DNA from 3 places in the Sedimenticola sp. genome. Region 3 is predicted to be linked to each of the others. Evidence: predicted binding sites of a transcription regulator. Region 3 holds the regulator's gene; each other region holds the start of a gene.
What was found. The regulator sigma-54, encoded in region 3, starts transcription at its own class of promoters, with help from an activator protein. The targets are predictions, from matches to a motif close to TGGCANGNTNCNTGCTT.
Positions count from the first base shown of each region.

Region 1 (4,203 bases), on a different contig from region 3:
GTACCACCAGGAATCTTGAATGACGCCAGCAAGTGATCTCGTTGCCGGGCCAGCCCTTGCATCTCTTCGACCGCCTGTTGTTTTTCTCTGCTGATTGACAAAACCTGATCGGGGTCACGCGATTTGAGGGCCTTATGTTCGCGCTGAAGGATCTCCATTAACGATCGGGCGCAGTCCAACTCGGAGGAAAGGATTTGGCTGAGTGGGTTCTGCAGTTCGGCAGAGAGGGTCATGGATTACTCCTTTTTGTCTATCTGGGAAAAATCACGTTCCTGGGCTAAAAGATTCTCTGCGGCATCTTCCGGTTCAAATGCAAAGGTACCGGTAGCCAGAGAGCGTTGTACATCGGATACGTGTTGCGCATCAGCGATCGGCAAGTTGGCAATTTGCGCTTCAAGCTCCTGCAGGCGAGTGGCAGATATGGTCAAGCTGACGGTATCGCCACTGCCGGCAGATGCTTTGCCGGTTGATGCGGCGTCCGTTGTCGCTGTTTGTGACTTCTCAGTCGCCTTGCTCTGGCTGGTATCGCCGGTACTAATAGGATGTCCGGACAAACCTTTGATTTTCATGCTGTTAACCACCTCGAAAAAAGTTCCCATAAGCATATCGGCAATAGGGGTATAAGCTTTAGTCGGTTTCCAGTCAGTTTGATGATCAAAATCCAGCTCAGTTCACATTCCACGCCTGCCAGGGTTGGCGAGTACTAGGTCGTGGCTTTCACGACGCCGGCGGAGATAACCGTGGCCTCGATACGTCTGTTGGAACTGTTGTTTTCAACCTTTATCCGTTCGCCGATTGCGCCGTTTGAAAGCGCCTTACCATTCATACGGACCTGTAACGGGCCAATTTGGGCGACGATCACCACTTGCATGCCTTTCTTGACGGCATGCTGGATCACGATCTGTCCCGGTGTCAGGATGGCATCGGCGTGAATGCGCCGCTTCAGTTTTTTTCCGATGGCTTGATTCGGCTGTTCGAGATAACCACGGTGCAAACGGGCAACGTCGCGCTTCTCGATCTTGATATCTGCCTCAGTGATGATGGTGCCTCGGGGCAGTTCTCGATCAGCGACGACAATCCCCTTTACTAAAGAGAGTGTTACCGGGACAAAAAGGCTCCAGCCATCGGTATCGTTACAGCGAACGCCGACCGTAATACGGGACGCGCTTTTACGCCCATAGGGGGAGAATGTATCCAAAGGCTGGCTGCAGGCCGACAGGCGTAGTCGACTGTCCAGTCGCCCTGCGGTGACGCTGATCTCTTGCTCTGCCTGGTCCAAGTCATCCAAGACGTGCTGTTCAGCTGCTGCCTGGATGCTTTCGTGGGATTGTACTGGGGCGTCAGTATCCGGTCTCGCCGAGAGGGGCCAGGCGAGAAGCAGGATCGGCCAGCAATACCGTATGCATGAGAAGAGGATTATTCTGTACATCATTTCACCTATGGGTTCATGTGCTACCATCAGTTGCCGCCCTTGATAAATATGCAAATCCCATGCCTGATATATATTGATAGCAGGAGCGTTAGGGTCGATTGGTAGGTCCTGGTCGTCCACCAGCGGCTTGTTCTAAAGCAATGGGTATCCGGGTCGCTAACATCTGACAGAGAGCGTACAACGGAGAGTGAGACATGGCCGGTATCCTTGACGGTGTTGATCAACGAACCAAACTGGCGGGTAGAAATCGACTGGAACTGTTGCTGTTCCGGCTGGCTGGCCGGCAACGGTTCGGTATTAACGTGTTTAAGGTACAAGAGGTGATTCAGTGTCCGCCACTGACCCAACTCCCGGGCTCCCACCCGGTTGTCAGGGGAATCGCCAATATGCGCGGCAAAACCATCACGGTGATGGATCTCTCCCAGGCGATTGGCGGGCCTCCTCTGGCAAATATCGAAGGCCGGTTTGTCATCATCACCGAATATAACCGTCGGGTGCAGGGATTTCTGGTCGGCTCCGTGGATCGGATCGTTAATATGAATTGGGGCGATATTCTGCCTCCACCGAAGGGTGCGGCAAAGGGCAGTTATATGACGGCCGTAACCCGCGTCGACGATGAACTGGTGGAAATTATCGATGTAGAGAAGGTACTTAGCGAGATTGTTACAGTGCCGGAGGATGTCTCGGAAGGCGTCATCGAAGAGGAGGCCATCGATGAGACGCAACATGTCTTGATCGCTGATGACTCTTCCGTGGCAAGAAATCAGGTCAAACGGGTATTGGATAAACTGGGTGTGATGACCACGGTCTGTAACGACGGACAGCAAGCACTGGACCAATTGAAGTCCTGGGTCAATGAAGGACGCAAGGTTTCCAATTTTTTGTCATTGGTGATTTCCGATGTGGAGATGCCGGTGATGGATGGTTACACCCTTACTACTGAAATAAGGAAGGATCCTGAACTCGCCAATTTACATGTTATCCTCCATACTTCGTTAAGCGGGGTGTTCAATCAGAGCATGATCGAAAAGGTGGGGGCTAATGCATTTTTAGCTAAATTTGAGCCGGACGAGCTGGCCCGGGTGGTACAAACTCGTCTTAAACAGCACAAGCTGGAAGTTCAGGCGCTCTCCTCCTGATAACTTAAATTAAGGTTGAATAACAATTAACGAGAATGGACAACCATTCTTCAGTGCCGAGCGGGCCGGAATATGCTGTCACACGGTGATTACGAGGCGTTTCAAAAGTTTCTTGAAGATGCCTGCGGGATAGTTTTGGGTGCCGGGAAGGAGTACCTGGTATCAAGCCGTCTCGGCGGGCTGATGCGTGAGTATGGCATCGCTACGGTTGGGGATTTGCTGGGGCAACTCAACAGCGGCAGAAATCAGCGACTCAGAACCAGCATCATCGACGCCATGACCACCAACGAGACCTTCTGGTTTCGTGATATGTCCCACTTTCGCTTGCTTCAGGATCTGATCTGTCCGGAGATAAAGGCCCGTTCGGGTCGGTCGATGCGGATCTGGTCCGCCGCCTGTTCTTATGGCCAGGAACCCTACAATCTAAGTATGGTGGTACAGGACTACCAACGGGCGAACCCCGGGGCGCTCTCTGGTGGTGTTGAGGTAATTGCCACCGATATCTCTTCAACTGTTTTGGCAGAAGCAAAAAAGGGGATCTATTGTGGGCTCTCATCGTCCCGCGGTTTAAGCCTGGAGCAACAAAATCGCTATTTTAAGGCCAATGGTGATTGTCTGGAAGTCAGGCCAGAGATCAGGCAACGCGTCAGTTTTCGAGAGCTGAACCTGACCAAAGGCTATGAATTGATGGGGCGGTTTGACGTGATTTTCTGCCGCAACGTGTTGATCTATTTCTCCAGCGATCAGAAGCGCGACATTATCAACCGAATGGCCCGCTCCCTGAATCCCGGAGGCTATCTGTTTTTGGGTTCGACCGAGTCTCTCTCCGCCCATACCGACCGTTTTGAAATGGTCAGTAAAATGGGTGGCATCGCCTACCGCTTGAAATAATCCTCCCCTCCCTGGGCGCCGCGTGAGGTGCCAATCGTGTCCCGACTTTGTGATTCCGGTTAGCGTTTGCCGCTAGGGCGGCCTGGGCTTGCCGCTTCTTTTTTTTTTCGTAGTTCATGTCGGTTAAATCCAAATAAAATCAAATAGATAGAGTTTTGGCATGTTGTCTGCTTGTTGCCTTGCATAAAGAACCAGGAAGCAGACCGATGAGCTTTGATAAAATACTTGGAATTCACGCCCAGTCCTTGCAGCTACATGCCAAGCGTGCCGAGGTACTGGCCAGTAATATCGCCAATGCGGATACGCCGGGGTATAAGGCGAGGGATTTTGACTTTCGCGAAATACTGCGCCAGGAGATGCCGCAATCTGTCACGCTGCGGACGACCCACCAAAACCATATTCCACTGGACAATGGTGTCATCTCTCCCAGTGAGATGGCCTACCGCATACCCAGCCAACCAAGCCTGGATGGCAATACCGTCGATAGCCAGCTGGAACATACCGCGTATGCGGAAAATGCCATTCAGTACCAGACCAGTCTGCGTTTCCTCAGCGGCTCTATTCAAACCCTTAAGAAAGCCATAGTGGGGCAATAATCATGTCAATGTTCAAGATATTCGATACCGCCGCCTCTGGCATGAGTGCGCAATCGCTACGTCTGAATACTGTGGCCAGCAATATGGCGAATGCAGATAGCGTGAGCAGCAGTATCGAAGAGACCTATAAAGCCCGACAGCCGGT
Region 1 covers NZ_JBNKFS010000001.1:158,808-163,010, reverse strand. Annotated here, with positions in the region: gene ACQY5R_RS00825 (flagella synthesis protein FlgN) at 1-233, opposite strand, end outside; gene flgM (flagellar biosynthesis anti-sigma factor FlgM) at 237-569, opposite strand; gene flgA (flagellar basal body P-ring formation chaperone FlgA) at 704-1,429, opposite strand; gene ACQY5R_RS00810 (chemotaxis protein CheV) at 1,627-2,571, shown strand; gene ACQY5R_RS00805 (CheR family methyltransferase) at 2,644-3,462, shown strand; gene flgB (flagellar basal body rod protein FlgB) at 3,669-4,058, shown strand; gene flgC (flagellar basal body rod protein FlgC) at 4,061-4,203, shown strand, end outside.
Region 1: the regulator sigma-54 is predicted to act here: its motif matches at 1,481-1,497, upstream of flgA (flagellar basal body P-ring formation chaperone FlgA).

Region 2 (4,203 bases), on a different contig from region 3:
TATGACGAAAACTCACTTCAAACAGCATCTCCGCCGCCGGGTTCATATACTGCAGTCGCAATGCATGGTCGAACAGCAACACGGCACTGCTCAGATTCTCCAGTATCCGTTTCTGTAACGCTTCAGGGATGTGCGATGTTTCTTTCATTGCCATGCCTACTGCAAAAAACGAACCAATAACTGTTTTGGTGCAATTTTCGCGATGAAGTGAGGCGTATCAGGAGGTCCTGTCCGGGGATGGGCATCTATGACACCCTGCCTACGCACTATATTAGTGCATAGGCAGGGTGTGGCAATACAATTTGGATCACTTCCTGCGATAACAGCGGATGGGTGTGGTATCAATAATTGGGCTTGAAGGCGGGGTTCGATTGCCCAGGGGTGGTTGAGATAGATTTTCCGTTCGGTTTGTAAGCACTCGCGTCCGAGCCCGATTCCGCCGGGGCCTGGCCGGAATAGTCGGGCTTGCTGCCCGGCTTGAATTGGGGTGCATCAGCCCCACTGGTACCACTGCTTCCGGATGCGGGGGGGGTCGGTGATTTCCCATCTTCAACAACGGAAACCTGGCGCACGAAGAATTGCACAATATTGGAGCGGGCCTGCAAGCGTCCGCCGGCATCGTGAATGCTGGCGTGTAGCATGTGACCGCCCCGTTCGATGTTGTTCAATACCAGCTCATTGCCACCCAGGCGTTGGTCTAGAATACGCCCGTCCAGAACCGGTTGGATATAGTGTCCGGGTTGCAACGCAGGCTGGGATTGGAAACGGATTACGACGCTTCCGTTATTGGCCAGAACCACCTCATTGTTGTTCGGAGAAAGAATAACGAAGCTGCTGTAATGGATAGGCTGTTCCGGTGGCCTATTCGTACTCTGGTCGTTTAATTTCGACGCCCCGGAACCGGTCGGTGTGTAGATCGTCGGGTCGGAGAGTTGAACCTCTTCGGCATCCCGGGTCGGAGTATCGGAATAGTGCACCTCGCCTCGGCTGTCGACCCACTTATAGATAGCCGCCTGGCTAGCGAGCGTGAAAGCGATCAAACTGAAGAAGAGAAGTTTTTTCATGGGGTCAGCATAGCTCACAGTCAATAGGCCCTCAACTACTCCCGGAACCGAACGTCATGAAAGGGTGATGAACGTCATGGCAACGCCCACGATCCATGCCGCATCTATCAGAATAAGACCTCTTCCGGCCGGAATAGTTAGCTCGCCAAGACGCGGTCTTATATCACAGCCTGTTTAAACGGTGGATATTTCCCGGTGACAGGTCAAAAAAAAGCGCCCCCGAAATGGGGGCGCCTGATACAGGAACTGAAGCCGTGAGGGCTTACAGGCTGTAGTACATGTCGAACTCCACCGGATGGGTGGTCATACGCAGACGGGTGACCTCATCCATCTTCAGGGCAATGAAGCCGTCAATAAGGTCATCGGTAAACACACCACCCGCCGTGAGGAACTCGCGGTCTGCATCCAGTGCTTCCAGCGCCTGGTCCAGGCTGTGGCAAACGGTTGGGATGGATGCTGCTTCTTCTGCCGGCAAATCATACAGGTCCTTGTCCATCGCCTCGCCCGGATGGATCTTATTCTGGATACCGTCCAGGCCGGCCATCAGCATGGCGGCGAACGCCAGGTAGGGGTTGGCGGTCGGATCCGGGAAGCGTACCTCTATGCGACGGCCCTTGGGGCTGCTCACGAACGGGATACGGATAGAGGCAGAGCGGTTGCGCGCAGAGTAGGCCAGCATAACCGGAGCTTCAAAACCCGGCACCAGACGCTTATACGAGTTGGTGGAGGAGTTGGTGAAAGCGTTCAGTGCGCGGGCGTGCTTGATGATACCGCCGATATAGTAGAGGGCGGTTTCGGACAGGCCGCCATACAGGTTGCCGGCGAAGATGTTCTCGCCATCCTTCGACAGGGACTGGTGCACGTGCATACCGGAACCGTTGTCACCCACCAGCGGCTTGGGCATGAAGGTGGCGGTCTTGCCATAGGCGTGTGCCACATTCCAGGTGACATATTTTTGGATCTGAACCCAGTCGGCGCGCTTTACCAGCGTGCTGAACATGGTGCCGATCTCACACTGACCGGCGGTAGCCACTTCGTGGTGATGCACCTCGACCGGTACGCCCATCTCTTCCATGGCCAGACACATAGCAGCACGGATGTCGTTCAGCGAATCAACTGGCGGAACGGGGAAATAACCGCCCTTGGTACCGGGGCGGTGACCGATGTTGCCATCCTGGTAGACACGCTCGGAGTTCCATTCGGCCTCTTCGGAATCGACCTTGTAGAAGGCACCGCTCATATCGGCGCCCCAGCGGACGTCGTCCAGGATGAAGAACTCGGGTTCCGGTCCAAAGTAGGCAGCATCGGCAATACCGGTGGAAGCCAGGTAAGCCTCGGCACGTCGGGCCACGGAACGGGGATCACGCTCGTAGCCTTCCATGGTGGAAGGCTCCAGGATGTCGCAGCGGAGATTCAGGGTCACTTCATCCGCAAACAGGTCAAGAACCGCGGTCTCGGCATCCGGCATCAGGACCATGTCCGATTCATTGATACCTTTCCAACCGGCAATCGAGGAACCATCGAACATTTTACCGTCGGTGAAGAGGTCCTCATCGATCACGTGAGCCGGCACAGAGACATGTTGCTCTTTACCACGGGTATCGGTGAAGCGGAAATCGACGAACTTCACTTCATTGTCTTTGATCATCTTCAGGACTTTTGAGGCCATGAGGTTCTCCAGCAGTTAGTATTGAGATTATTTTTTGGGCCACGCTGTGGCCACATAATGAAAATTCTTACGTTTCGGAATGCCCTGCGGGGCAGCCAAAGCATGTCCTGTGTTTTAGCAAGTACTGTGCCACGGTCTGGGTAACGTTGGACTCCCCTCCCAGACAGAGCGGGTGATTTTACTACGATTCCACCCCAGGCAGGAAACAGAAATAATTACAGGTAATTAGCCGTTCCAAGGTCAGCGGGGTGCGGGGTAGGATCGAACAGGTTCAGGATTGTCGATGCACTCCTGGATCCCTTAAGTGCACCAAAATAATGCGTAATCATTCAATAATGCACCATTACGGTGCCTATCCGTAATAGACCCTGATGACACCAAACTCCGGCTGCTCCCCTGCTTTTGCCTGGAGTGCCTGCATAAATGCCTGTCGCGCCTCCTCCCCTGACAGGTCGTCAAGAGAGAAGTAAACATCCACGTTGATTTTACCTGCCAGATAATGGAGCACAACCCGCAAACGCTTTTCAGCGCCGGGAATGCTTCGCCACTGCTGTGCCAGCAGTTTCTCGGCGGCCGCCCGAAGAGGCAGACCTTCACAGGGTATCGCCTTTTCATCATCTTCCGGATCGATATGCACGGTGACATCCATCACTTCCGAAACCCCTTCCAGCAAACGGTCAATGACGGTCTGGCCGATCATATGCCCTTCCGAGACGCTCAACCAGGGTTCAACCAGGATATGCACATCCACTGTCGCCTCACCACCGATCCGTCGCGTCCTCAGCATGTGAATATCCTGTACACCACCGATCTGGTGGATGATTTTGCGGATTCTCTCCAGACGTTCCTCATCCAACCCTTCGTCCACCAGCTCCTGGAAGGCCGGCCAACTTAGATCCCAGCCAATCTTGGCGATCATCAGTCCGACGCCGACGGCGGCGATAGCATCCAGGTAGGGCAAACCGGCCATCGTGCCTCCCACGCCGACCAGTACCACGATCGAGGAGAGGGCATCCGAACGGTGGTGCCAAGCGTTAGCCTGTAGCAGATCGGATTTGATCCGCTTCGCTACGATTGCGGTGTAGTGGTAGAGCGCCTCATTGGCGACAATAGAGAACAGCGCCGCATACAAGGCCAGCGGTTTTGGATGGAGCAGGGCTTCGGGAGAAAACAGTCTTTCTACCGCATCCCAGGTTATCCCGACCGCCACGATGGCCAACAGGATACCCAGTCCCAGGGTGCCGGCGGTTTCAAAACGTCCATGCCCATAGGGATGGGCTTCATCCGGCCCGTGATGGGCATGCCTGGCGGCAAAGTAGACCAGCGCATCCGACAGCAGATCGGATAGAGAGTGTATACCGTCCGCCACCAGGGCCTGGGACTGCGCGGTGAAACCGATGATGGTTTTGCTGGCGGCCAACAACAGATTGACCAACACCCCCACAATGGTAACGCGTTGGATGGCTTGAT
Region 2 covers NZ_JBNKFS010000008.1:66,848-71,050, forward strand. Annotated here, with positions in the region: gene glnL (nitrogen regulation protein NR(II)) at 1-154, opposite strand, end outside; gene ACQY5R_RS07485 (DUF4124 domain-containing protein) at 342-1,064, opposite strand; gene glnA (glutamate--ammonia ligase) at 1,327-2,733, opposite strand; gene ACQY5R_RS07495 (cation diffusion facilitator family transporter) at 3,086-4,203, opposite strand, start outside.
Region 2: the regulator sigma-54 is predicted to act here: its motif matches at 2,849-2,865, upstream of glnA (glutamate--ammonia ligase).

Region 3 (4,203 bases):
CAGCGGTTGCAGCAGGTTGGCGATACTCTCGAACTCGGCCGGCGCATTGCGCGCGTCAATACTGATGGCGACCAATTCAAAGCGTTTGTCCTGTCTGTTGACCAGCTCGCCCGCCAATGCGGGGAGCAGGAAAACGGGCAGGTTGTCGATGCAATAGTAGCCCTCATCTTCCAGGGTGTGCAGTGCGACGCTTTTTCCAGAACCTGAAAGTCCGGTGATGATGGCCAACTTCATAGGGTCTCCGTTACCTCTGTTTACACCTTTGGGTAGTTAGGGCGTGTCTTCCTGCAGCGATAACAGAGATCCTTCTAAGGTGGGTGACAGATCAGCCGTTGGCGCTTTTCGGTATGGGCTCCTGTTGTATGAATGCCTGCAGCAGTGCCTCCCTGTCTTGGCTTTTACGCAGGCGCTGACAGAATGTTTCGTCACTGAACAGGGTAGCCAGTTTTGCCAAAAGCTGCAGATGTTCTTCGGTTGCCTCTTCGGGGACCAGGAGGCCGAAAACCAGATCCACCGGTTTTTGATCGATGGCGTCAAAATCGGCGCCTGACTGGAGTTGAATGAAAGCGCCACGTGCTTCGGTGACGCCGGCTACGCGGGCGTGAGGCAGGGCGATGCCATGCCCCAGCCCGGTGCTGCCTAATCGTTCCCGCTCGAGCAGTTTGTCGAACACCGTGCCCTGATTTAGCTCCTCCGAGGCCGTTGCCAGCAGGCCTGCTATCTCTTCGAGTATGCGCTTTTTACTAGCAGCCGGATTCGCCACGCTGATGCGTTCGGCATTTATGAAATTTGCGGGAAACATGGTTTTGCCTGTTGATTAGATTTCAGCGTTGGCAGGATCGATTCCTTTCATGCCTACACCATTGCGGTGATTGGTACTCTTCTCCTTGAGTTTTTTGACCTGTCGGTCGACTTTGTCCACCAGACCATCGATGGCGGCATACATATCTTCTTCTACACAGTCTGCAAAGACATCGGCGCCATTCACGTGGAGTGTGGCTTCGGCCTTTTGGCGCAGCTTCTCGACACTCAGAATGACATGGATTTTGGTGACATGGTCAAAGTGTCGCTCCAAACGTTCGAACTTTGTCTCGACATAATTGCGCATGGCTTCGGTGATGTCCACATGGTGACCGGTGATGCTGATTTGCATGATTTGCTCCTTGGTTACTGGCCTCTAGACGAGGCGCTTGCGCTCGTTTGATGGCGGTATCGCCATAGACTCGCGGTATTTTGCTACCGTCCGCCGTGCGACCTGAATGCCCTGATCGGCGAGTATGCTCGCCAATTTGTTGTCGCTGAGAGGCTTGTTCGGCTTCTCGGCAGCGACCAGTTTTTTGATCAGTGCGCGTATCGCGGTGGCGGAACACTCTCCGCCTCCAGCCGTGCTGACATGACTGGAGAAAAAATATTTGAACTCGAGCGTACCCCGGGGGGTATGCATATATTTTTGTGTGGTGACCCGTGAAATGGTGGATTCGTGCAGTTCCAGGGCTTCGGCGATATCCCTTAGCACCAACGGTTTCATCGCCTCTTCGCCGTGTTCGAAGAACCCCCGCTGCAGTTCGACAATCTTGGTCGCCACCCTTAACAGTGTTTCGTTGCGGCTCATCAGGCTTTTGATAAACCAGCGCGCTTCCTGAAGATGATTCTTCAGATAGTTGTTGTCATCGCTGTTGTCGGCACGGCGGATCAGTCGCGCATATTCCGGATTGACCCTGAGTTTGGGCGCCGCTTCGGCATTCAGGTCCACGTGCCATGTGCCATCCCGGCGCGTCACGAAGACATCTGGAATGACGTATTGGGGTTCAGTTTCGGCCACCAGGCTGCCTGGGCGCGGTATTAGCGAACGGATCAACTGGTTGATCGATTTCAGCGTGTCATCATCGATCTTCAGCTTGCGCTTGATCTGGTTATGATCCTGCTGGGCCAAAAGCTCAAAGTGATCGCTGATCAGGCGGGTGGTGAGCGCCATGGCCGGATGGGGCTCCGGAAGTTGACGCAGTTGGATCAGCAAGCACTCCTGCAGATTGCGTGCGCCCACCCCTGGTGGATCGAATTGTTGAATTCGGTGCAGTACCGCTTCAATCTCATCCAACTCGACCTCTTGAGCGGCCATGCTGTCGAGTATCTCCTCCAGTTCCATTCGCAGGTAGCCATCCTCATCGATGCCGTCGATGATGGAGACGGCAATCTCGCGATCCAGATCGCTGAACGGCGTCAGGTTTAACTGCCAGGTGAGATAGTCGTAGAGGGTGCGTGCACTGCGGCGCTGGGAGAGGTAGTCATTGTCACCCGAGTCTCCCCGCGAGGCGAGCCCGGAAGAGGGAGGGAGCGCGCTGTCGTATACATCATCCCAGCCGCTGTCCACCGGCAGATCTTCCGGCATGGAGTTTGCCTCGCCGTTGATCTCTTTTTCGTTATTGAGGTCGTTGCTGGTGGCTTTATCCCCTTTCAAGCCATCGCCATTGAGCCGCTCAATAACGCTTTGCTGTTCGTTGCGGCGGGCGTCTTCCCGCGCGCTGTTGTCCTCTTCGGTCTCCAACATCAGGTTGGAATCCAGCGCTTCCTGGATCTCCTGCTTGAGATCCAGGGTCGAAAGCTGCAGCAACCGTATGGCCTGCTGCAATTGCGGCGTCATGGTGAGATGCTGGCCAAGTCGAAGCTGGAGCGTTTGCTTCATGCGGTTATCTAGATCTGGTACGTAATTTGTATGTTTTTCACAGCTTCATTCTAGCGTAAAAAGCGAACAGGCGCACAAGGAGAAAATGCTTTGTTGCTGTGAATCAAACCTAAGTCGATTGGTTATAAACTGAACTCTTTTCCCAAATAGACCGAACGGACTTCCTCGTTGGCCAAAATCTGCTCCGGTTCGCCCTCGGCCAGCACCTTCCCCTCGCTGATGATATAGGCGCGCTGGCAGATTCCCAGCGTTTCCCGCACGTTGTGGTCGGTTATCAGTATACCGATGCCGCGGGCAGAGAGCTCCCGGATGATGTTCTGGATATCCTTGACCGAGATGGGGTCGATGCCGGCAAAGGGTTCATCCAGCAGGATAAAGCGCGGCTCCATGGCGAGCGAGCGGGCGATCTCGAGGCGCCGCCGCTCACCTCCGGAGAGGCTCATCGCCTGGTTGTTGCGCAGATGGGTGAGATTAAAATCCACCAGCAAGGCTTCACAAGCCTCGATCTTTTCCGGTCGATCCAGATCTTTGCGGGTCTCGAGTATGGCGAAGATGTTGTTGAAGACGGTTAGCTTTCGGAATATAGACGGTTCCTGGGCCAGATAACCCAGCCCGAGGCGGGCCCGGGCATGCATAGGCAGGGCCGTGATGTCGTGTCCATCTATCTTGATGGTTCCCCCTTCCGACGGCACCAGCCCGGCTATCATATAGAAGCAGGTGGTTTTACCGGCGCCGTTGGGGCCCAGTAATCCGACCACCTCTCCGCTGGAGAGATTGAGTGAAACACCGTTCACGACGGCGCGGCGGCGATAATGTTTCGCCAGATTTTCGGCAGTTAAGACAGTCATCGGTGAGTTACTTTTTACCGCCGATGGTTACCTTGACACGCTCTTTACCCTTGGCGCTGGTGCCGGCCTTGACCACGGCCCGTGCGCGGTCGTAAATGATCCGGTCGCTTTTAAAGGTGTCCTTGCCCTGAGTGAGCACGGCATCGCCGGTCATATTGATGATTTCACTGTTGGCGAAGTATTCGGCCTTTTTTGCTCGACCCTTGATCGTTCCCTTGTCGCCCTCGGTGTCTTGTTGAAAGGTGACCGGGTTTCCGACGGCCTCAATCTGATCATTCTGCTCCTTACGCTGGGTAACGGTGACTTTGTCCGCCTTAAGGATAATACTTCCCTGTGTCAGTACCACATTACCTTTATAGGTGCTGATACCGCTGCGGTCGTCGATGTCTACGCCATCCGCTTCGATATAGATAGGCTGATCCTTGTCCGACTGCAGGGCGCTGGTCAGTCCTGGCAGGATCAGCATCAGGGCAAGGGCGAACCACCGGCGGCCAGTGTGATGGGGCTTAGGGATTGACTTCATAGCGTCCTCGTACATTGGCTAGTAGTTTGATTCGGATCGGCTGCTGCAGCCAAATCTGCATGCCTTTGGCGTCGATGCGGTCTGCATTGCTGCGCGCATTGACCTGGGCATCCGTCTCCACATAGTTGTCCCGCGGTTGCACGCGCAGA
Region 3 covers NZ_JBNKFS010000013.1:93,945-98,147, reverse strand. Annotated here, with positions in the region: gene rapZ (RNase adapter RapZ) at 1-234, opposite strand, end outside; gene ptsN (PTS IIA-like nitrogen regulatory protein PtsN) at 326-802, opposite strand; gene hpf (ribosome hibernation-promoting factor, HPF/YfiA family) at 818-1,153, opposite strand; gene ACQY5R_RS10900 (RNA polymerase factor sigma-54) at 1,178-2,683, opposite strand; gene lptB (LPS export ABC transporter ATP-binding protein) at 2,806-3,531, opposite strand; gene lptA (lipopolysaccharide transport periplasmic protein LptA) at 3,539-4,054, opposite strand; gene lptC (LPS export ABC transporter periplasmic protein LptC) at 4,038-4,203, opposite strand, start outside.